One region of the Streptomyces sp. NPDC001068 genome, then DNA from elsewhere that is predicted to be linked to it. Evidence: riboswitches for the same ligand, from Rfam matches in the RefSeq annotation. Region 1 holds a riboswitch; each other region holds the start of a gene.

The links. A riboswitch is a leader RNA that binds a small molecule or an ion and turns the genes downstream of it on or off. The one in region 1 is predicted to bind cyclic di-AMP.
Region 2: another riboswitch for cyclic di-AMP. It lies ahead of ACFY3I_RS04815 (M23 family metallopeptidase); the one in region 1 lies ahead of ACFY3I_RS28440 (NlpC/P60 family protein).
Region 3: another riboswitch for cyclic di-AMP. It lies ahead of ACFY3I_RS27500 (transglycosylase SLT domain-containing protein); the one in region 1 lies ahead of ACFY3I_RS28440 (NlpC/P60 family protein).
Region 4: another riboswitch for cyclic di-AMP. It lies ahead of ACFY3I_RS24665 (M23 family metallopeptidase); the one in region 1 lies ahead of ACFY3I_RS28440 (NlpC/P60 family protein).

Annotation. Positions count from the first base shown of each region.
Region 1 covers NZ_JBIAYD010000010.1:350,007-355,439, forward strand. The annotation lists gene ACFY3I_RS28425 (response regulator transcription factor) at 1-192, shown strand, start outside; gene ACFY3I_RS28430 (NlpC/P60 family protein) at 298-1,356, opposite strand; gene ACFY3I_RS28435 (hypothetical protein) at 1,804-2,157, shown strand; gene ACFY3I_RS28440 (NlpC/P60 family protein) at 2,388-3,533, opposite strand; cyclic di-AMP (ydaO/yuaA leader) riboswitch at 3,542-3,711, opposite strand; gene pcrA (DNA helicase PcrA) at 4,033-5,433, shown strand, end outside.
Region 2 covers NZ_JBIAYD010000001.1:1,118,717-1,124,149, forward strand. The annotation lists gene ACFY3I_RS04800 (GNAT family N-acetyltransferase) at 1-1,111, opposite strand, end outside; gene ACFY3I_RS04805 (HPr family phosphocarrier protein) at 1,288-1,569, shown strand; gene ACFY3I_RS04810 (GntR family transcriptional regulator) at 1,887-2,582, opposite strand; gene ACFY3I_RS04815 (M23 family metallopeptidase) at 2,795-3,550, opposite strand; cyclic di-AMP (ydaO/yuaA leader) riboswitch at 3,563-3,726, opposite strand; gene ACFY3I_RS04820 (M16 family metallopeptidase) at 3,927-5,315, opposite strand; gene ACFY3I_RS04825 (pitrilysin family protein) at 5,312-5,433, opposite strand, start outside.
Region 3 covers NZ_JBIAYD010000010.1:157,339-162,771, forward strand. The annotation lists gene ACFY3I_RS27490 (ATP-grasp domain-containing protein) at 195-1,439, shown strand; gene ACFY3I_RS27495 (HAD family hydrolase) at 1,572-2,378, shown strand; gene ACFY3I_RS27500 (transglycosylase SLT domain-containing protein) at 2,417-2,914, opposite strand; cyclic di-AMP (ydaO/yuaA leader) riboswitch at 2,920-3,110, opposite strand; gene ACFY3I_RS27505 (polyprenyl synthetase family protein) at 3,837-4,844, shown strand; gene ACFY3I_RS27510 (outer membrane lipoprotein carrier protein LolA) at 5,252-5,433, shown strand, end outside.
Region 4 covers NZ_JBIAYD010000008.1:457,653-463,085, forward strand. The annotation lists gene ACFY3I_RS24660 (PP2C family protein-serine/threonine phosphatase) at 132-1,226, shown strand; cyclic di-AMP (ydaO/yuaA leader) riboswitch at 1,495-1,655, shown strand; gene ACFY3I_RS24665 (M23 family metallopeptidase) at 1,663-2,697, shown strand; gene ACFY3I_RS24670 (aldo/keto reductase) at 2,939-3,922, shown strand; gene ACFY3I_RS24675 (PrsW family intramembrane metalloprotease) at 4,008-5,336, opposite strand; gene trmB (tRNA (guanosine(46)-N7)-methyltransferase TrmB) at 5,347-5,433, opposite strand, start outside.

The sequences.
Region 1 (5,433 bases):
GACCGCCTCACCCAGCGGGAGCGCGAGGTCCTGCGTCTGATCGCGCGCGGCTACGCCTACAAGGAGATCGCCAAGCAGCTGTTCATCTCCGTCAAGACGGTCGAGTCCCACGTGTCGGCGGTGCTGCGGAAGCTGCAACTGTCCAACCGGCACGAGCTGACCCGCTGGGCGACCGCTCGCCGCCTGGTCTGAGTCGGATCCGGGGGTCCGGGGTCCGGGGTCCGTCGGGGTCCGTGGGGGGTCCGTCGGGGTCCGCCATGGCCGGCGGCGACCCGTCCGCACGGGGGCCGTCGGGGCTCACACCACCCGTGTCGCCCCCGCGAACGGCATCTCGTCGACGGGGGCGATCCGCACCGGCGCCGACGGGTTGGGGGCGTGGATCATCTGGCCGTTGCCGATGTAGATGCCGACGTGGCTGATGCCCGAGTAGAAGAACACCAGGTCGCCGGGCTGGAGTTCGGAGCGGGAGACGCGGCGGCCGGCGTTGATCTGGGCGTAGGTGGTGCGGGGGAGGGAGACGCCGGCGGACCGGTAGGCGGCCTGGGCGAGCCCGGAGCAGTCGAAGGCGTTGGGACCGGTCGCACCCCAGACGTACGGGCTGCCGAGCTTGGAGTAGGCGTACGCCACGGCGGCCGCGGCCCGGGAGTCGGGGGCGGCGACGCTGCCCGGGGCCAGGGTGGCGCGGGTGCCGGAGGCCGAACGGGAGGCGCGCTCGGGAGCGCCGTCCGCGGTGACCGCCGCCCGCTGCCGAGGTGAGAGCCGGTCGAGCAGCCGCCGGGCCTCGTCGAGCTTGCCGGTGACGACGGTCTTCTGCCGCTTCAGCTCGGCCTGCCGGGACCGCAGCGAGGTCAGCTCGACGTGTGCCGCGCCGCGCAACTGCTCGATCTCGCGGAGCTGCCGGCGTACTCGCGCCACCGCGCCGGCCTGCGCGGCGCCGGCCCGTTCGGCGAAGGCGGCGTCGTCCAGGTACCGGTCGGGATCGCTGGAGAGGGCCAGCTGCCACGCCGGGTCGATTCCGCCGGCACGGTACTGCGCGGCCGCGGCCAGCCCGAGCGCGTCCCGCGCGGAGTTGAGCCTGTCCTGCTTGCGGGCGGTCTCGTCCTGGAGCGCCCTGACCCGCCGCTGGGCCGTCTCGGCCTTCTCCTTGGCGCCGTCGTACTTCTCGGTGGCGGCCTCCGCGTCCTGGTACAGCCGGTCCACCCTGGCCTTGACCTGCGCCGGGGTCAGTTGCGGCTCGGCGTGTCCGGTCCCTTCGAAGCCCGTCGCGGTGGCCGCGCCCGCCAAGGCGAGGGTGACGGCCGTGCGGGCCGTACCTCCGCTGAGCGGGCGCTGCCGGGGCTTGCGGTGCTCTGCCACCTGGACTGGTCACGTCCCTTCCGTACGACCGCCACGATGCGGCTTACGCGTCCGGCGGCGGCCCGTACAGGGGGAGCGGACCGCCGCCGGACCTTCTCGGCGGTGGTGTCCGACGGCCGCCCCTGGCCCGGGCGGCGATGGGGAGTCGGTCACCTGGGGGAGGACGCTAGGCCGCGGCGTGTCGGCTCGGTGACGAGATGCTCGGAATTGGTGTGACCGGATCGTTACCTGGCGGTATGTGACCGGGATTCCGGTCCGGAGCCGTCGGCTTCTCGGGGCGGGATGACCGAAGCGGCGGTTCCGGGGTGTGCGGGATGCGCCGAGTGCTATGGGGTGCATATATGCGAAGCCGTGCGCCTCCGCGACGCCGTGCCCGGCACCCGGCGGGTGGCCGAGGGAGGGGCCGGTGCCCGGCGCCCCGGGGGACGCTGATTAGGCTCCGGGGCCATGGGCGTACTCATCCATCTCTTCGTCGGCCTGCACATCATCGGCATCGCCGCGCTCCTCGGCGGTTTCCTCACCCAGATGAAGGCGATGGGCCAGGGCACCGCCCGGTTCGTCCCCGGGATGCTGCACGGCGCGTTCACCATGCTCGCGACCGGCGTGATCCTGGTCGGTCTCAACGAGGCCGACGACCACCACGTCAACACCGTGAAGATCGGCGTGAAGCTCGCGCTGCTGATCGTGATCCTCGGACTGGTCTACGTGAAACGGGACGACGAGAAGGTGGAGAAGGGCGCCTTCGGTCTGGTCGGTGCGCTGACCATGGCGAACATCTTCATCGCCGTGCTGTGGACGTGACCCTCTGACGGCACGGGCTCCGGGTGCGCGACCCGGCGATGCCGGTGGCCGTCGCGGCGGCCCCGGCTGCCGGCGGACACCGCACCCGCCAGGCGCGAAGAGGTGGGATGCGGGACGTGACGCCGATGCCGGGGACCGGCGACCGCCGAACGAACCGGGCACACGCGCGTGCGGCACGAAACACGCACGGGTCCGCGCCTCCAGCCAGCCCGCTCGCTCGGCCCGCTCTCTCAGGCCGGCCGCACCACGCTGTGGATGATCGACTCGCCGCCGTAGTAGATCGACTCCTCCCGGACGTAGGCGCCGGGCTTGGGGGCGTGGATCATCATGCCGTCGCCGATGTAGATGCCGACGTGGGTGACGTCGTCGTAGAAGAAGACCAGGTCGCCGGGGTGGGCGTCGGCGAGGGAGACGGTGGTGCCGGCGTTCACCTGGTCGTAGGTGGTGCGCGGCAGCGAGACGCCCGCGGCCTTCCAGGCGGCCTGGGAGAGGCCGGAGCAGTCGTAGGAGCCGGGGCCGGTGGCACCCCACACGTACGGCTTGCCGATCTGCGCGCGGGCGAATGCGATCGCCTTGGCTGCCTTCGTACCGTACGAGGAAGACGACGAGGACGACGAGGAGTCGCCGGAAGCCGATCCCGAGGACGACGAGCTCTCCTGCCGCTCGGCCGCCGCCTGCCGCTTCGCGAGCTCCGCCGCCTCGCGGGCCGCCTCCGCCTGCTTCTTCCTCTCGATCTCCGCCAGCCGCGCCTTCTCCTGGGCCGTCAGGTCGGAGAGCATCCTCCGCGCGGACGCCAGCTTGTTCTGGACGGTGGTCTTGGCCGTCTTGAGGTCGTCCTGGGTGTCGGTGAGGGTCTCCAGGCTCCTGGCGGCCTCCTGCCGCTTCGCCATCGTCGCGGTCTGCTGGGTGGTGTAGTCGTCGACCGCGTCCTTCTGACGTGAGGTCAGCCGGTTCATCAGCTGCGTCTGGTCGAAGTAGTCCTGCGGGCTGTCCGCGAGCAGGAAGGTCGAGGTGTCCGGTGCGGCGGCCCCGGTCCGGTACTGGGCCGCGGCGAAGGAACCCAGTTCCTCACGTGCCCTGTTGAGCCGGTCCGTGCGCCGGGCGACGTCGTCGAGCAGGGTGTCGACCTGCTTGCGCTGCTTGCCGGTCCGCTCCTTGGCCGCGTTGTACTTCTCGGTCGCCGACTCCGCCTGCCGGTAGAGGGCGTCGACCTTCTTCTCGACCTCCTCCAGGCTCGGCTTGCCGTCCTCGGAGGGGGCGGCGTTGGCCGTCTGCGAGAGCAGCGCCACGGAGGTGAGGGCCGCGGTGGCCAGGGCGGGGGTGCGTATGCCTGCTACGCGCGTTGCGGACGGACGCGACTTGCGGTGCGACGCCAACGGAGGCGACTCCTTCCATGCTCCGCCTACCGGGTTAGCTGTCGGGTTCGGGCGGTTGTTCGGAAGGGTTGCCCTACGGTCCGTTCCCCGGAGGGGAGTCGGGACCGATTCACCCCGGGGTCGGTGGGTCCCCGGTTCCGGATGCGCGGTGGCACCCTGGATTCGGCGGAGGACGTACGGCCCGGCGGGTTCGCCGGTGGGGGTCGTACGGCCTGCTCGGCACGGTAGCCAACTCGTGTGCTCTATGTGAAGTTTGATGTGCGATATGCCCGATACATTTTCGTGACCTCGGTGTTGCGGATCGACGGGGCGGGATGATTTGCGCAGGTTCGCGCCGATATGCCAGTGAGGTTCGGGCGGTCCGGACCCCGGTCGGTGGGCGCGTCCGTGCTCACGATGAGTGATCGCTCCCCGTGAGGGGGCGGTTCTGGTGGGTGACCGGGGTGAGTTTCCGGGGTGGGGGCCGGTTGTCGGTGGGGCGCCCTAGACTCGGAGAGCGATGAGCAGCCTCTTTGACGACAGCTTCCTGGCGAGCCTCCAGCCCCCGCGGGGCCACGAGGAGGAACCCCCGCCGCCGCCCGAGGACGAGCACGTGCCGGAGCCGGTTCCGGACGATCTGTTCGGCGGGCGGTTCGACGTGCCCCCGGACCGCGACGCCTACTACCGCGACGGCGCCGCCCGCCCGGCCCTGGACCCGGCCGCGCTCCTGGAGGGGCTGAACGAGAACCAGCGCGCTGCCGTCGTGCACGCCGGCTCCCCGCTGCTGATCGTGGCCGGCGCCGGTTCCGGCAAGACGCGTGTGCTCACCCATCGCATCGCGCACCTGCTGGGCGCGCGCCAGGTGCACCCGGGCCAGATCCTCGCGATCACCTTCACCAACAAGGCCGCCGGCGAGATGAAGGAGCGCGTCGAACAGCTCGTCGGCCCGCGCGCGAACGCGATGTGGGTGATGACCTTCCACAGCGCCTGCGTACGGATCCTGCGCAGGGAGAGCAAGAAGCTCGGCTTCACGTCCTCCTTCTCCATCTACGACGCCGCCGACTCCAAGCGGCTGATGGCGCTGGTCTGCCGCGACCTGGACCTCGACCCCAAGCGCTTCCCGCCGAAGTCGTTCAGCGCCCAGGTCAGCAACCTCAAGAACGAGCTGGTCGACGAGGAGGACTTCGCCGCCCGGGCGAGCGACGGCTTCGAGAAGACCCTCGCCCAGGCCTACGCCATGTACCAGTCGAGGCTGCGCGAGGCGAACGCCCTCGACTTCGACGACCTGATCATGACGACGGTCAACCTGCTGCGCGCCTTCCCGGACGTCGCCGAGCACTACCGGCGCCGCTTCCGGCACGTCCTGGTCGACGAGTACCAGGACACCAACCACGCCCAGTACGCCCTGGTGCGCGAGCTGGTCGGCACCGGCGCGCACGAGGAGGACGTACCGCCGGGCGAGCAGGACCTCCCGCCCGCCGAACTGTGCGTGGTCGGCGACGCCGACCAGTCGATCTACGCCTTCCGGGGCGCGACGATCCGCAACATCCTCCAGTTCGAGGAGGACTATCCGAACGCGACGACGATCCTCCTGGAGCAGAACTACCGCTCCACGCAGACGATCCTCTCCGCCGCCAACGCGGTCATCGAGCGCAACGAGTCCCGCCGCCCGAAGAACCTGTGGACCAACGCGGGCGCGGGCGCGCGGATCACCGGTTACGTCGCCGACACCGAGCACGACGAGGCGCAGTTCGTCGCCGACGAGATAGACCGTCTGACGGACGCGGGCGAGGCCAAGGCCGGCGATGTCGCCGTCTTCTACCGCACCAACGCGCAGTCCCGTGTCTTCGAGGAGATCTTCATCCGCGTCGGCCTGCCCTACAAGGTCGTCGGCGGTGTCCGCTTCTACGAGCGCAAGGAG
Region 2 (5,433 bases), on a different contig from region 1:
CGAACAGGCCGATGCGGCCGGGGCGGGGCATCTCGGGAGCGAGCGAGGCGTTCAGCCGCACGTCGGCGGCGGTGTTGATGATCCCGAAGGCGTTCGGACCGATGATCCGCATGCCGTACGTGCGCGCCTGCCGGACGAGTTCGCGCTGGCGTTCACGGCCGTCCGGGCCGCTCTCCGCGTATCCGGCGGCCAGCACGACGAGCCCCTGGACACCGTGTTCGCCGCAGTCGGTGACCACGTCCGGGACCTGCTCGGCGGGTACGGCGACCACCGCCACGTCGACCGGCCCGTCGATGTCGCGCACGCGGCGGTGCGCGGGCACCCCGTCGACCTCCTCCAGGTCGTCCGGGAAGGCCCTGTTCACGGCGTGCAGGCGGCCGGTGAAGCCGGCGTCCCGGAGGTTGCCGAGGACGCTGCGGCCGACACCGCCGGGCGCCCGGCCGACGCCGATCACCGCCACGGAACCGGGCGTCAGGAGCCGTCGTACCGAACGGGCCTCCGCCCGCTGCTCCCGCGCGCGCTGGACGGCGACCGAGCGGTCCGTGGGCTCGAGGTCGAACTCCAGCCGGACCACGCCGTCCTCGAAACTGCGCTGCTGGGTGTACCCGGCGTCCGTGAACACCTTGATCATCTTGTTGTTGGCCGGCAGCACCTCGGCGGCGAACCGGCGGATGCCTCGCTCCCGCGCGACGGCCGCGATGTGCTCCAGGAGGGCGGAGGCGACGCCCCGGCCCTGGTGGGCGTCCTGGACGAGGAAGGCGACCTCGGCCTCGTCGGCGGGCGCGGAGGCGGGCATGCCACCGGGGCCAATACGGTCATAGCGTACGGTGGCGATGAACTCGCCGCCGATGGTGGCCGCGAGTCCCACCCTGTCCACAAAGTCGTGGTGCGTGAAGCGGTGGACGTCCTTGGCGGAGAGCCGGGGGTAGGGCGCGAAGAAGCGGTAGTACTTCGACTCGTCCGAGACCTGCTCGTAGAAGCTGACCAGGCGGTCGGCGTCATCGACGGTGATGGGCCTGACGCGCGCGGTACCCCCGTCGCGCAGCACTACGTCCGCCTCCCAGTGGGAGGGGTACACGTGCCGGTCCTGCCGGTCCGCCGGGGTCTGCATGGGCCCCAGAGTACGGCTCGCGTCCGACAGGGGCGCGAGGCAGTCTGTGGAGGACGGAAGCCGGACCGAGGCCGCGGTCCGGCGACACACCCGGGGGACCCATGTCCCGCTCCGGGCATGCTTCACGATATGGGAAACTGGTCTAGACAACCCTGAAAACCGAAGGGCAGCATCACATGGCTGAGCGCCGCGTCAACGTCGGCTGGGCCGAGGGCCTCCACGCCCGCCCCGCTTCCATCTTCGTCCGAGCCGCCACGGCCACAGGCGTCCCGGTGACCATCGCCAAGGCCGGGGGCGACCCCGTCAACGCGGCCTCCATGCTGGCTGTCCTGGGCCTGGGTGCGCAGGGCGGCGAGGAGATCGTCCTCGCCTCCGACGCCGAGGGCGCGGACGCCGCTCTCGACCGCCTGGCCAAGCTGGTCGGCGAGGGTCTCGAGGAACTCCCCGAGACCGTCTGAGCCGCACGGCTCCCGCACCACCGGGCCGCGCCACCCCTGCGAGGGCGGCGCGGCCCCGCCGTTTCCGCCGTGCGGGTTTCCGGCGTCCGGGTTTCCGTCGTCTGCCGTTCCCGTTGTTCCGGTAGTTCCCGTTGTTTTCGTCGCAGGGATCACGCGGCCTCGGCGGCGGTCGGCGCGGCACCCGTGTTCCACATGGCGCGGGAAAATTCACGCCGGGCACACGAATGGCGCGTCACCGGGAATTACCGGCACGCACAGATAAAGGCAGCGGAAAGACCGCTCCGCCGAATTACATCTCTTTGTATACGGCGCCCGTGTTAATGCCGCGGGCCCGACATGTTTACGGGATGTTGCGAAGTCCTCACACCACCGCCCCGGTCCGTGCCGCCGGAGAAGCGCAGCCGGTGGGAGAGCGTGGACCGCTCGGTGTGCAGCGCGGTGAGCGCCCGCGCGCGCTCGCCGTCGCCGCGCGCCACCGCGTCCACGATGGCGCCGTGCTCGGCCCAGGACCCCACCGGGTCGGCGGGCGCCGCGACGACGTACATCCAGGCGATCTTGTGCCGCAGTTGGGTGAGTGCCGAGGTCAGGGCATGACTGCCGGTCGCCTGGGCGAGCGTCTCGTGGAACCAGCCGCCCAGCGACCGCAGATCCTCGCTGCCGCCCCTGCGGGCCCGCTCCTGACCCAGCCTGACCAGTCCGCGCAGCACCTTGAGGTGCGCCTCGGTACGGCGCTGCGCGGCCCGGGAGGCGCCGAGCGGCTCCAGGAGCAGACGCATCTCCAGCAGGTCGGCGGCCTCCTGCTCGGTCGGTTCCACGACGCACGCGCCCGCGTGCCGGCGCGTCACCACGAACCCCTCGGCCTCCAGGGTGCGCAGGGCCTCGCGGACGGGGACGCGCGAGACGCCGTAGCGGCGGGCCAGGACTTCCTCGGTGAGCCGGCTGCCGCGCTCATGGACCCCCGCGACGATGTCGTCCCGGATCGCCGTGCATACCGAGTGCGCCGGAATACGCATGTCCGACCTCCGCCCTGGTCCCCGTGAAAAGCCGCCGAGTGACGTCCGTTCCGTGACTCTATTGCAATGGGCCGGAATTTCCGAAGGGGGCCTTGAATCCATGCGTATTTTTTGGACACCGAGGTCACGGAAACGACGAAAGCCCCGGCGTGGAGGCCGGGGCTTTCGGAAAGCTCGTCGGACGGCGTCACATGCTTGCCGCCGCGCTCGGGTCAGACGTCGACGCCGTGCTTGCGGAGGTAGGCGACCGGGTCGACGTCCGAGCCGTACTCCGGGGTCGTACGAGCCTCGAAGTGGAGGTGGGGGCCGGTCACGTTGCCGGTCGCGCCGGACAGGGCTATCCGCTCGCCCGGGGTGACCTTCTGGCCCACCGAGACACCGATCGACGACAGGTGGCCGTACTGGGTGTACATGCCGTCGGCCATCTTGATGACGATCTGGTTGCCGTACGACCCGCCCCAGCCGGTGGAGACCACCGTGCCGGTACCGACCGCGTGCACCTCGGTGCCGGTGGCCGCGTGGAAGTCGATGCCCGTGTGGGCGCCGGAGGACCACAGGGAGCCGCCGGTCTTGTAGCCGGTGGAGACGTACGAGTCGGTGACCGGCACGACGAAGGCGTTGAGACGCTTGCGCTCGGCCTCCCGCGCGGCACGCGCCGCGGCCGCGTGCTCCTTCTCGGCCTTCGCCGCGGCCTTCTCGCGGGCCGCCTTCTCGGCCGCCTCGCGCTCGGCGGCGGCCGTCTGCGCGGCGGCCTGGGCGTCGATCTGTTCGACGACCGAGTCACTGACCGTGATCACCGGCGTGAGGCCGGTCTGCTGGACGGAGTTCTCCGCGGCGAGCGCGGGGGCCGCCGAGACGGTGCCGATGACACCGGTGGTGGTGAGGGCCGCGATGCCGGCGGCCTGCGCGGTGGTGCGCTTCACCCGGCCGGGACGACGGTGCTTCCCGGAGGCGCACATGAACGCCATGTAGAGGCTGGTCCTTTCCTTCCCTCTCGCCTACCGGGTTAGCTGACGGGTTCGGAGCAGGAAGGTCTCCTACGGGCCCCCTCGCGACTAGCGCGGGCGCCCGATTCACCCCAGGGACTGCGTGGGTCCCCGGCTCCCCTGGCTCGCGCCGTACGGGGACTCGGCGATGACTGTCCGGTGCCGCGGGCGCGGCGCAGTGTCGTGCGGACAGCCTGGAAGAACCTACGAGGGCGTCCTCGCAATCCTCAAACGGAACGCGGATTTTGTCGCGCATCCCACAGGGCAGACAGGCAACCTCCGCACCAATCCGGACATTTCAGAGCCCTGGTGGCCGGGTGGTCACCAGGGCTCCGTTCACGCGCGGGGCGTCGCCCGGCTACTCCGCGGCGACGACCGTCACTTCGCCGATGCCGAGGGCCTCGACCGGCTCCCTGATCTGCGCCGCGTCGCCGACCAGGACGGTGACCAGGTGGTCGACCGGGAAGGCGTTCACGACCGCCGCGGTGGCCTCCACGGTGCCGGTGGCGGCCAGTTGCCGGTAGAGCGTGGCCTGGAAGTCGTCCGGCAGGTGCTGCTCGACCTGGTCGGCCAGGGTGCCGGCGACGGCCGCCGCGGTCTCGTACTTCAGCGGCGCCACGCCGACCAGGTTCTGCACGGCGACGTCGCGCTCGGCGTCGGTGAGTCCGCCGGAGGCGAGGGTGCGCAGCACCGTCCACAGGTCCTGGAGCGCCGGGCCGGTGTTCGGGGTGTCCACGGAGCCGCTGATGGCGAGCATCGAGGCGCCGCTGCCGTCGGGGGCGGACCGCAGCACCTGCCCGAAGGCGCGGACGCCGTAGGTGTAGCCCTTCTCCTCGCGCAGGACACGGTCCAGGCGGGAGGTGAGGGTGCCGCCCAGGCAGTAGGTGCCGAGCACCTGGGCGGGCCAGACCCGGTCGTGCCGGTCGGCGCCCACGCGGCCGATGAGCAGCTGGGTCTGGACGGCGCCGGGGCGGTCCACGATGACGACCCGGCCGGTGTCGTCCGCGGAGACCTGGGGCACCGGCCGGGGCCGGCCGGCGGTGCCGTGCCAGGCGCCCAGGGTCTGGCCGAGCAGTTCGTCCAGGTCGATGCCGGTCAGGTCGCCGACGACGACCGCGGTGGCGGTGGCGGGCCGTACGTGCCGGTCGTAGAACCCGCGCACGGCGGCCGCGTCGATCTTCTCGACGGTGTCCTCGGTGCCCTGGCGAGGCCGGGACATCCGCGCGGTCGACGGGAACAGCTCCTTGTAGAGCTGCTTGGCGGCCCGGCGGCTGGGGTTGGCCAGCTCGTGCGGGATCTCGTCGAGCCGGTTGCGCACCAGCCGCTCGATCTCGCTGTCGGCGAAGGCGGGCGCCCGCAGCGCGTCGGAGAGCAGCCCGAGCCCCTTCTCCAGCCGGGAGGCCGGCACCTCCAGGCTGAGCCGGACGCCGGGGTGGTCGGCGTGTGCGTCGAGGGTGGCGCCGGCCCGCTCCAGCTCGGCGGCGTACTCCTCGGCGGAGTGCTTGTCGGTGCCCTCGGAGAAGGCGCGCGCCATGATCGTGGCGACGCCGTCCAGGCCGGCCGGTTCGGCGTCCAGGGGCGCGTCCAGGAGCACCTCCACGGCGACGACCTGCTGGCCGGGACGGTGGCAGCGCAGCACGGTGAGCCCGTTGTCCAGGGTGGCGCGCTCGGGGGCCGGGAAGGCCCAGGGCCGCGCCTCGCCGGGCTGGGGCTGCGGGTGGAAGTCCATGGTGGCGAGCTCGGTCACTTGGCCGTCTCCTCGTTGTTGTCGCCGGCTTCGACCGTGGCCTCGGCCTCGGGGTCCGCGGGCACGTCGGCGTCCTCGACCGCCTCCGGGGACTTGGGCTCGTAGACGAGCACCGCGC
Region 3 (5,433 bases), 190 kb from region 1:
GCAGTCCATGTGGTCGCGCCACACGTTACGTGTGAGTTGGCTGTCGTGGCAGTGTCTAAAGAGTTCGCAATGTCCCGATAAGCCTTGTCGGAGGGTTCAATTCCGGCTTAGCGTCCTTTGGGGGACACGGCCGGGATGGGTCCGGTCCGTAGGGGGGACACGTGGGGGGACCCGTGGCCAGGAATTCCGTCGGCATGCCGCTCGACGCGGACCGCGACGTGCCGGGCCTGATCGTCAAGTTCGGCGACTATCCGCTGCATCACGGCGGGGTCGGCGCGATACGCAGTCTGGGCCGCCTTGGCGTTCCCATGTACGCGATCACGGAGGACGCCTACACGCCCGCGGCCTCCTCCCGCTACCTCGAACGGGCGTTCGTGTGGCCGACCACGGGTGCCGAGGAACCGGACCACCTGGTCGAGGGACTGCTGCGCGTCGGCCGCCGCATCGGACGTCCGACCGTGCTGATCCCGACCGACGAGGAGGCCGCGGTCCTGATCGCCGAACACCAGGACGCGCTCGGCGACCGTTTCCTCTTCCCCCGGGTGGAGCCGGCGCTGCCACGCCGGCTCGCCAGCAAGCAGGGGCTGCACGAACTGTGCCTGGAACACGGGATCCCCAGTCCGGCCGCCGCCTTTCCGCAGTCCTACGACGACATCGTCGACTTCGCGGAGAAGGCCCGGTTCCCCGTCGTCGCGAAGAACCGCGAGGCGTTCGTCCGGCGCAGCCGGCCCGCCGTCAACGGCACGACGAGGATTGCCACCCCCGAGGGACTCCTCACTCTCGCGCGTGCGTGGGGCACCCGTCCGGGTGTCATCCTCCAGGAGTACCTGCCGAGGGAGGACGCCGAGGACTGGATCGTGCACGCCTACTTCGACGCCGACTCGAACCCGGGCGCCCTGTTCACCGGCGTCAAGGTGCGCTCGTGGCCGCCGCACGCGGGCATGACGGCCAACGCGTACGTCGTCGACAACCCGGAACTCGCCGACCTCGCCGCGCGTTTCATCAAACAGATCGGCTTCACCGGCGTCATCGACCTGGACCTGCGTTTCGACCGCCGCGACGGGCGGTACAAGCTGCTCGACTTCAACCCGCGCATGGGCGCCCAGTTCCGGCTCTTCGAGAGCGAGTCGGGCGTGGACGTGGTCCGTGCCATGCACCTGGACCTGACCGGGCGGCGGGTCCCGGAGGGGGAGCAGCGCGCCGGCCACCGGTACGTCGTGGAGAACATCGACGTACCCGCCCTCCTCGCCTATCGCCGCAGCGGGTACACGACACCGCACGCGCCCGGCCGGCCGAGCGGCACCGAGCTGGCCTGGTTCGCCGGAGACGACCCGCTGCCGTTCGTCACGATGCTCGCCCGCTTCGTGCGCCCGGGCGCGAAGCACCTCTATCAGCTCTGGCGCACCAACCGCCGGGGCTCCGGCACCTCCGCGAAGTAGGCACCGCGCCGGGCCCGCGCGGGCCCTCGCGCCCACGCCGGCCCCCGGTCCGGCAACACCGCCACGGCGGAAGCCATTTGAGGCCGAAACGCACAGTGAGTCTCAGGGGCGCGCTGTCCGTATTCTCTGATCATGGTCGCACCCACCCCGTACGCACTGATCGCCACCGACCTGGACGGCACGCTGCTGCGCGCCGACGACACCCTCTCGGAACGGTCGCTCGCCGCCATCGCACGGGCCGGCCGCTCGGGAGCCCGGCATCTGGTGGTGACCGGTCGGCCCGCGCCGAGAGTGCGCCCCCTGCTGGACGACCTCGGCTGCAGGGGACTCGCGGTCTGCGGGCAGGGCGCCCAGTTGTACGACGCGGGCGCGGACCGGCTGCTGTGGTCGGTCACCCTGGACCGGGAGCTGGCGGAGACCGCCCTCGGGAAGATCGAGGCCGAGGTGGGGCAGGTGTACGCGGCGGTCGACCAGGACGGCGTGGACGGGCTCACGCTCATCGAGCCCGGCTACCGGATGCCCCACCCCACGCTGCCGGCGCTTCGCGTCGGCGGACGCGACGACCTGTGGTGCGAGCCCATCAGCAAGGTGCTGCTGCGCCACCACACCCTGTCCGACGACGAACTGGCGGCGACCGCGCGCGCGGTGGTGGGGTCGCTGGCGACGGTCACCATGTCGGGGCCGGGGACGGTCGAGCTGCAGCCGTGCGGGGTTACCAAGGCGACCGGGCTGGCTCTGGCCGCCGACCACCTGGGGCTGAGTGCCGAACAGGCCATCGCCTTCGGCGACATGCCCAACGACATCCCCATGTTCGACTGGGCGGCCTACGGGGTGGCCATGGCCAACGCCCACCCCGAACTCAAGGCGGTCGCCGACGAGATCACCTCGTCGAACGAGGACGACGGCATCGCCGTCGTCCTCGAAAGACTCTTTCACTGATGGTGCGGTGCGGTACCGCGCACTGCGGTGCGGTGCGGTCAGTACGCGCCGTGCACGTTGTCGATGGAGCCGTACCGCGCGGCCGCGTAGTTGCAGGCGGCGGTGATGTTCGCGACCGGGTCGTAGACGTCGAAGGACGTGCCGGCCACGTGGTAGGTCTTGAACGTCGGGTCGATCACCTGGAGCAGCCCCTTGGAGGGGATGCCGGCGACCGCGTTGGAGTCCCAGAGGTTGATGGCCTGCGGGTTGCCGGAGGACTCACGCATCACGTTGCGGTAGATGCCGTCGTACGTACCCGGGATCTTCATTTCGGCCATGATCGCGAGGGACTCGCGGATCCAGCCGTCGAGGTTGTTCGGGTATCCGGCGAGAGTCTTCGAGGCGGTGGAGCTGCTGGAAGTGGCGGCGGAGGCCGTGGTCGCCCCGATGAGCGGGAGGGCGAGAACGGCGACACCGGTACCGACGATGGTGGCGAAGGTGAAGCTGCGGACCATGCGGTTACGGCGGGGACGGCGGTGCTGAGCGTCAGCAGACATGTCGTGGTTCCTCTCCGTCGCCTGCGGGGTGAGCTGTCGGGTTCGGGCTCGGGGAGTGCCCGGTCGTCCCGCCCTGCGGCGAGGCGACTTCACCCCTGGCCGTTCCGGTACGACCTCCGTCGGTGACGTCGGCCGCCCGGTCGGGCGACTTACCTGGTTCCCCCGCTCCTGCCGTGCGAATGGACTCGTTTGATGGGGCACGACGGGCGGCGGCAGGATTCGGCGTCCACCCGGTGAGCCGGAACGTATGCGAGAGCACATGTCCGAAACAAGCACCTGATTCACACAACACACCCATTGACCTTGATCTGAGGCGTATGAGGTGCTTGATCCTTTGCTGTTGCCAAGCATCAACTCGCCTACGGGGAAAGGGCGGAAGGGGTGTCTTGCCCGCTTTGTGGCACTCCGGGCCACGTGACCCACTTCACGAAGTGGCAATTGCGGCGAATCGGACAAGAGGGATTCTTTGCAGGCCCCTTTCCGAGGCTCGGGGGAATAGGTCCGCGCCGCCATTTGTATGGATTGCCTCGCCCGGATCGGCGGAGTGGCGCGCACCACAGGCAATTCCGAGAATTGTCTGAATTGCCCTATAAGACGGAATCGCATGCGACGGGCGGCGCGCGAGGGGTCGGCCGGCTTCGACGGGTGGCGGAGGGGGTACCTCCGGGCAGGTGATGTCCATCGGAGCGCGGCTCGGCCTCCCGGTTCGGGGCAAGTGCGCACACTTCGGTCTAAGTCATCGGATGTTCAGTCGTATCGCCTGATCAAAGACATAGTGGTCGTGATCCGATAGTGCCCGGGGTGTAACGGTGGGCGCCCTCGGTGATCGAAACCTGACCGGATACGCTGACTTGAGTGCTGGCAGCGACCTATCGACAAACCGCGTAATCACCAGTGGACACCAGCAGACAGGAGACCCCTCGTGACCGTCGGGCCGTTCGGGCTGAGCGTGCGGGACCAGGCTCTGGAAGCCGATGTCCAGGCCGGATTGACGGCTGTCGAGGAGGGCTTGCTAGAAGCCACCAAAAGTGAGGTCCCGTTCATCACGGAGGCCGCGCAGCACCTCGTGCGGGCCGGCGGGAAGCGGTTCCGGCCACTGCTGGTGATGCTGGCCGCGCAGTTCGGTGACCCGTACGCGCCGGGCGTCGTGCCGTCGGCCGTGGTGGTCGAACTGACCCATCTCGCCACGCTGTACCACGACGACGTCATGGACGAGGCGGCCGTACGGCGCGGGGTCGACAGCGCCAACACCCGCTGGGGCAACTCCGTCGCCGTCCTGACCGGTGACTTCCTCTTCGCCCGTGCCTCGCAGATCCTCGCCGATCTCGGACCCGAGGCGGTGCGGGTCCAGGCCCTCGCGTTCGAACGGTTGGTGACGGGCCAGATCCTGGAGACGGCGGGTCCCTCCGACGGGCGTGACCCGGTCGACCACTACCTCGACGTGCTGGGCGGCAAGACCGGCTCGCTGGTGGCGGTCTCCTGCCGCTTCGGCGCGATGATGTCCGGCGCCGACGAGACGGTCGTGGACGTCCTCACCCAGTACGGCGAGCGTCTCGGCGTCGCCTTCCAGCTCGCCGACGACGTCCTGGACATCGCCTCCGACTCCCACGAGTCCGGCAAGACCCCGGGGACCGATCTGCGCGAGGGCGTCCCCACGCTTCCGGTGCTGCGGCTGCGGGAGCGGGCGGCGCGACTGGGGCTGGCCGAGGACCTCGCCCTGTGCGAGCTGCTGGACTCCGACCTCACGGACGACGCGCGGCACGCGGAGGCCCTGACGGCGCTGCGGGCGCACCCGGCCCTGGAGCAGGCGCGCCGGGACACGGTCCGGTACGCGGAGGAGGCCCGGGCCGCCCTGGCGCCGCTGGTGGAGTGCGACGCCAAGGCGGCACTCCTGGAGCTGTGCGACGCGGTGGTGCACCGGGCGGGTTAGCTCCGCCGCGTGTGGCGCGGGTCGTACTGCCGAGATCCTGTGCCGGAACGCCGCCGGCGGCGCCACGCGGGCCGGCCCCTGCGTCGCGAGCGCCGTCGTGCCGTCGTCAGCGCCCCCCGGCCGGCCGCCCGTTCGTGCGGCAGCGCGGAGCGAACGGAGTACGTGACGGAAAGTGACCGGAGGTGTCTTCCCCGCACGACCCCTACGGGTCGGGGAGGCGCCTCCGCCCTTGTGTCATACCGCAGTCGTACGCGGAGTTGGCTCCCGGGTCTGACGCTTGAGACGCGCGGATTTGGTGAGATGGAGACCACGGAAATCACCACCACTCACCGATTCGGGTGAGAATGGCGGCTCAGGGTGGGAAACGTGCGAGCACAGCCGCCGCCGACGACGGAGGTAAGGCACACATGGCACCGTACGGAACCGAGGACAGCACGGGGGCCGCGCAGGCCGACGACGAGCTGCGCGCCGAGCGGCGGCGCAAGGCCACGCGCTACGTCGTCCCGGTCGCGGTCATGGGGGTGGCCGCGGCCACGATCGGCCTGGTACCGGCACTCGCCGACTCCGGCGACCCCGACCTGCCGAAGAT
Region 4 (5,433 bases), on a different contig from region 1:
CCCGGTACGTGTCCGTCATCACACCCGTCCGTGCTCATCCGCCCGGCCCACAGCATTCGCCCCCGCCCGCTCGCAGCCGCAAATCTGGACGGACACGCTTCGGACACCCGGGACATGTGGGGAGTCGTTCGGTGGACCATGGACAGGCGCAGGAGGGCAGGTCCGCGACCGCTCGCACCCTGGCCCGGTTCCTGCCCGCCCTGCTGATCGTCTCCGGCGTCTGCTACGACAGGCTCACCCCGGTCGGGTACACGGCCGTCCCCTTCTTCACGGCGGCTCCGCTGATCGCCGCGCCCCTCGCGTCCCTGCGCACCACCGTCCTGACCGGAATCGCGTCCTTCCTCGCCACCTACGCCGTGCACGCCCGGTTCGGGTTCGGGCCGGACGCGGACGCCGTCACCGAGATGGTGACCGTGGCCACGGTCGCAGCCCTCGCGGCCGGCATCAACCGGATCGTCCGCCTCGGCGACCGGCGGCTCGCCTCCGCCCGCGAGGTCGCCGAGGCGGCGCAGCGGGCGGTGCTGCCCGAGCCCGCCGAGCGGATCGGCGGCTTCGAGATCGCCGCGCGCTACGAGGCGGCCCAGGAGGGCACCTTCATCGGCGGCGACCTGTACGCGGTCCAGGACACCCCCTTCGGCGTGCGGCTGGTCGTCGGCGACGTGCGCGGCAAGGGCATGGGCGCGGTCGCCGCGGTGGCGGTGGTCATCGGCGCGTTCCGGGAGGCCGCCGAGCAGGAGGTCACCCTGGAGGGGGTGGCGGGGCGGCTGGAGCGGGCGATGACCCGCGAGTGCGTCCGGCGTGGCGGAGTCGACGCGTACGAGGGGTTCACCACCGCCGTGCTCGCCGAACTCCCGCACGGGGACGGCACGGTCCGGATCGTCAACCGGGGACATCCGCCGCCCCTGCTGCTGCACGGTGACGGCGTGGTCTTCCCGGTGCGAGTGCCGGAGGCCGCGCTGCCGCTGGGGATGGGCGAGTTGGGGGACGGGCCGGACCGGGCCGCCGAGCACCCGTTCCCGAGCGGGGCCACGCTGCTGCTGCACACCGACGGCCTCTCCGAGGCGCGGGACGCGCGCGGCGTGTTCTACGACCCCGAGCGACGGCTGACCGGGCGGGCCCTCACCGCCCCCGGTCCGCTGCTGGCCCGGATCGCCGCCGAGGTGCGCCGGCACACCGGGGGCGGCATGACGGACGACATGGCGCTGCTCGCGGTGCGGCGGCCCTGAACGCGATCACGGGGCCGTACTGCGGATGGTCACCCACGGTGCGCGGACGGAAGCCGTCCGCATAACGTCTGAGTCACCATCAAAACTGCTGTGACTCCTGAGCTGTACAGAACACATGGTCAACTCGACCGTTTTTGACCGTTCGTAGCAGGTAAGTCCACGCCTTGAAAGCGTAATGATCAAGGAGAACGGCTTGGAATCTGATAGCCGGGTCTATTAACGTTCGATAACGCAGCGCGGTCGTCACAGCCGTCACCCGCGACGGCTCCGCGCGCACGCGCCGAATCCCGCAAGGGAACCGGGGAACCACCACCTTGGGGTGAATCGCACTAATACCACCGGGTAGAAATCGGTCGGTATACGCGCGTAGGAGACCTTCCTGCTCCGAACCCGTCAGCTAACCCGGTAGGCAGCGGAAGGAAAGGAGTGCGCCCGCGTGGCGTCCAACCGGCCTGCTCCGACAGCCCCGTTCGTGCCCAGCCAGCGTCAGCCCGAGGCCTACGGCCTCGGTGGACAGCGCACCGACGAGGGCCCCTGGGAGGAGTGGAACCCCACCGAGGAGTCCCTCGCCCCGGTACGCGGCCGGCACCGCGTCGCCAAGCAGCGCGGCGGAGGCCTCGCGCGGAGCTCCACGGTTCTCGGCGTCGGCGTCATCGCCGCCGTCGGCGCGGGCGGCATGGCCAGCGCCAACACCGGCAAGCCGCCGGTCTCCATCTCGCTGCCCGACCTGCCGTCCTCCGTCGACTCCCTGCTCGGCGACGACGGCGGCCACCAGGCGGCCCCCACCGCGCTCAGCAGCGTCACCACGGCGACCGCCACCGACGCCGACTCCTCCTCCGACGCCGGTGAGGCGCTGCGCAGCCGGATCATCGCCCAGGCCGAGCAGCAGCAGACCCAGATCGACGTGAAGGCCACCGCCAAGGCCGTCGCCGCCGCCGACAAGGCGGTCTCCGACGCGGAGGCGAAGGCGGAGAAGGCCGCGGCGACCCAGGCCGCCGACGCCAAGGAGAAGGCGCAGGCCGCCGAGAAGGCGCAGGCCGAGCAGAAGCGGCTCGCCGCGCTGGCCAAGCAGTACACGCTGCCGGTCGTCTCCTACACGATCACCGGCACCTTCGGCCAGGCCGGCTCCATGTGGGCCTCCGGCTACCACACCGGCCTCGACTTCGCCGCCCCCACCGGGACCCTGATCAAGGCCGTGCACAGCGGCACCGTCACGGAGGCCGGCTGGGCCGGCTCGTACGGCTACCGCACGATCCTCACCCTCGACGACGGCACCGAGCTGTGGTTCTGCCACCAGTCCTCGATCGGCGTCAAGGTCGGCCAGAAGGTCGCCACCGGTGACGTCATCGGGCGGGTCGGCGCCACCGGCAACGTCACCGGCCCGCACCTCCACCTGGAGGTCCACCCCGGCGGCCAGGCCACCGGCATCGACCCGATGACCTGGCTGCGCGGCAAGGGCCTGAACCCCTGACGGACCCCCACTGATCCCCGGCGGCCCTGACGACGACCCCCCGACGTCAGGGCTGCCGGTCCGGTGCGTCCGGGGGACGGTGTCCGGGACCGGGCGACGCCTTCCGCATTTGCGAGAACGCCTTCCGTCGCGACGCCTTCCGCTTTTACGAGAACGCCTTCCGCAGCGACGCCTTCCGCTTTTACGAGAACTTCGCGTTGTGGCGGCATCGGACCCCCGGCCGACGATGTTGAACTGAGGCATGACCTCTACTCCGGACTCCTCCGCCTCCCCCTCCGCTTCCCGCCCTCTGCGCAAGCTCGGTGCCTCCGACCTGGAGGTATTCCCGCTCTGCCTGGGCGGCAACGTCTTCGGCTGGACCGCCGACGAGGCCACGTCCTTCGCCGTCCTCGACGCGTACACGGCAGCGGGCGGCAACTTCGTGGACACCGCCGACTCTTACTCGGCCTGGATCGAGGGCCACCAGGGCGGCGAGTCCGAGACCGTCATCGGCAAGTGGGTCAAGGCGCGCGGCAACCGCTCGGACGTCGTCATCGCGACGAAGGTCAGCCAGCACCCCGACTACCCGGGTCTGTCGGGCGCCAACATCAAGGCCGCCGCGGACGCCTCACTGCGGCGCCTGGGGACCGACTACATCGACCTCTACTACACCCACTTCGACAAGCCCGAGATCCCGGTCGAGGAGATCGTCGGTGCCCTGGACGAACTGGTGCGCGCGGGCAAGGTCCGGCACATCGCCGCCTCCAACATCACCGCCGAGCGGCTCCAGGAGTCGCTGGACCTCTCCGACCGCGAGGGCCTCGCCCGGTACGTCGCCCTCCAGCCCCACTACAACCTCGTCTCCCGCGACACCTACGAGGGTCCCCTCCAGGAGCTGGCCTCCCGCACCGGTCTCGCGGCGGTCCCCTACTTCGCGCTGGCCGCGGGCTTCCTCACCGGCAAGTACCGGCCCGGCGCGACCGTCGACAGCGCCCGCTCGGGCCGTGCCGCCCAGTACCTGGAGAGCGAGCGGGGCCGGCAGGTCCTGGCCGCCCTGGACGAGATCGCCGACGCCCACTCCGCCCCGATCGCCACGGTCGCCCTGGCCTGGCTCGCGGCCCAGCCCACGGTCACGGCCCCGATCGCCTCGGCCCGCACGGTGGAACAGCTCCCGGCCCTGCTGGGGGTGGCGGAGCTGGAACTGACCGACCAGGAACTGACCCGCCTCACGGCGGCTTCCGCCTGACCCGCCGTGGCCGGCACCGGGCAGGGTGGCGGTGGCTGGTGCCGTGATGGGCGTCGCGAGCCGGTGAACCTTTCCGGTCGCAGCACTAGCTCCGGTACGGGTTGTAGGCCGGATACGGCATCGGTGCCTCGTACCAGCCGGGCGGGCCGTAGAGAGGCGGGGCGAAGCCGGCGGGTCCCCGGCGGCCGCGCGGGGCGGCCGTGCGGGCCGCGTAGTCCAGGGCGGGGCGGACCAGCTCGCGCCGGTTCCACAGCTCCGTCAGCAGCTCCCGCTCCCGCCCCACGAAGCCGGCGCCCGCCCGGCCCCGGCGGCCCGCGCGCCGCAGCAGGGCGAGCGTCGTCGCGTACCCCTCGTACTCGGCGACCGCCCGCCCCGCCGGCTTGCCGAAGTGGTAGGCGGCGTACTCCCGGGCGATCTGCCGGGCCCGCATCGACCCCAGGACGAAGGGCTCCACCGTCCCCAGCCACCCCGCGAACACGTAGGCGGGCAGCTCCTCGCGCACGGCCCGCAGCTCCCGCTGCCGCGTCCAGACCGCCAGCCAGGTCAGCAGCCCGAACGCCGGCACCATGAACATGCCGTACACGGCGAAGAACCCGTACTGCCCGAACGTCGACGAGCCGTTCCAGAACGCGTGCATGCCCATCGCGAGCAGCAGCCCGGCGACCGGCACCACCACCCGCCACACCCGCCCCCGCTCCCCGGAGAACGCCGCGATGCCGAAGCCGATCCCGGTGAGGACGGTGAACAGGGGGTGCGCGAAGGGGGACATGACGATGCGGACGAAGAACGTCGCGGCGGTGACGGAGGCGATGCCGGTGCCGCCGCTCAGCCGGTCGGCCCCGAACGCCGTACCGAGGTAGAGGATGTTCTCGGTGAACGCGAACCCGGTGGCGGTGACGCCCGCTATCACCACCCCGTCCACGATCCCGGTGAAGTCGCGTCTGCGGAACAGGAAGACCAGCAGCACCGCCGCACCCTTGGCGGACTCCTCGACGATCGGCGCTATCACCGTCGCCCCGAGCGTGTCCGCACTGCTCGGATCCGCCGTCGCTATCCAGCGCGTCGCGAAGCTGTTGGCGACGATCGCTATCAGCGCGGCCGCGCACGCCCCCCAGGCGAACGCGAACAGCAGGTTCCGCCAGGGCCCGGGCTGGACCCGGTCGAGCCAGCGGAACGCGCCTATCAGCAGCGGCACGGGCAGCACCGCGAGCCCGAGCCCGACCAGGAAGCCCTCCGTGCCGGTCTGCTCCCGCACCAGCGCGAGGATGATGAGGCCGGAGAGGGCGAGCAGGGTGCCGAGCGCCCAGTACCGCACCCAGCGCCTCTGCCAACAGCGGGGATGCCGCAGACCGCGGCCGGCGGGGTCCGGGGGGTACGACGGATACGGCGGGTACGGCGGCGGGGAGGTGGCCACGGCATCGACCCTAACGAGATGACTCCGGTCGGTGCTGATCGCCCTGCTGCACCGGATGCTGTACGCGGCGGAAGAGCAGATCGTTCACGACATGGCC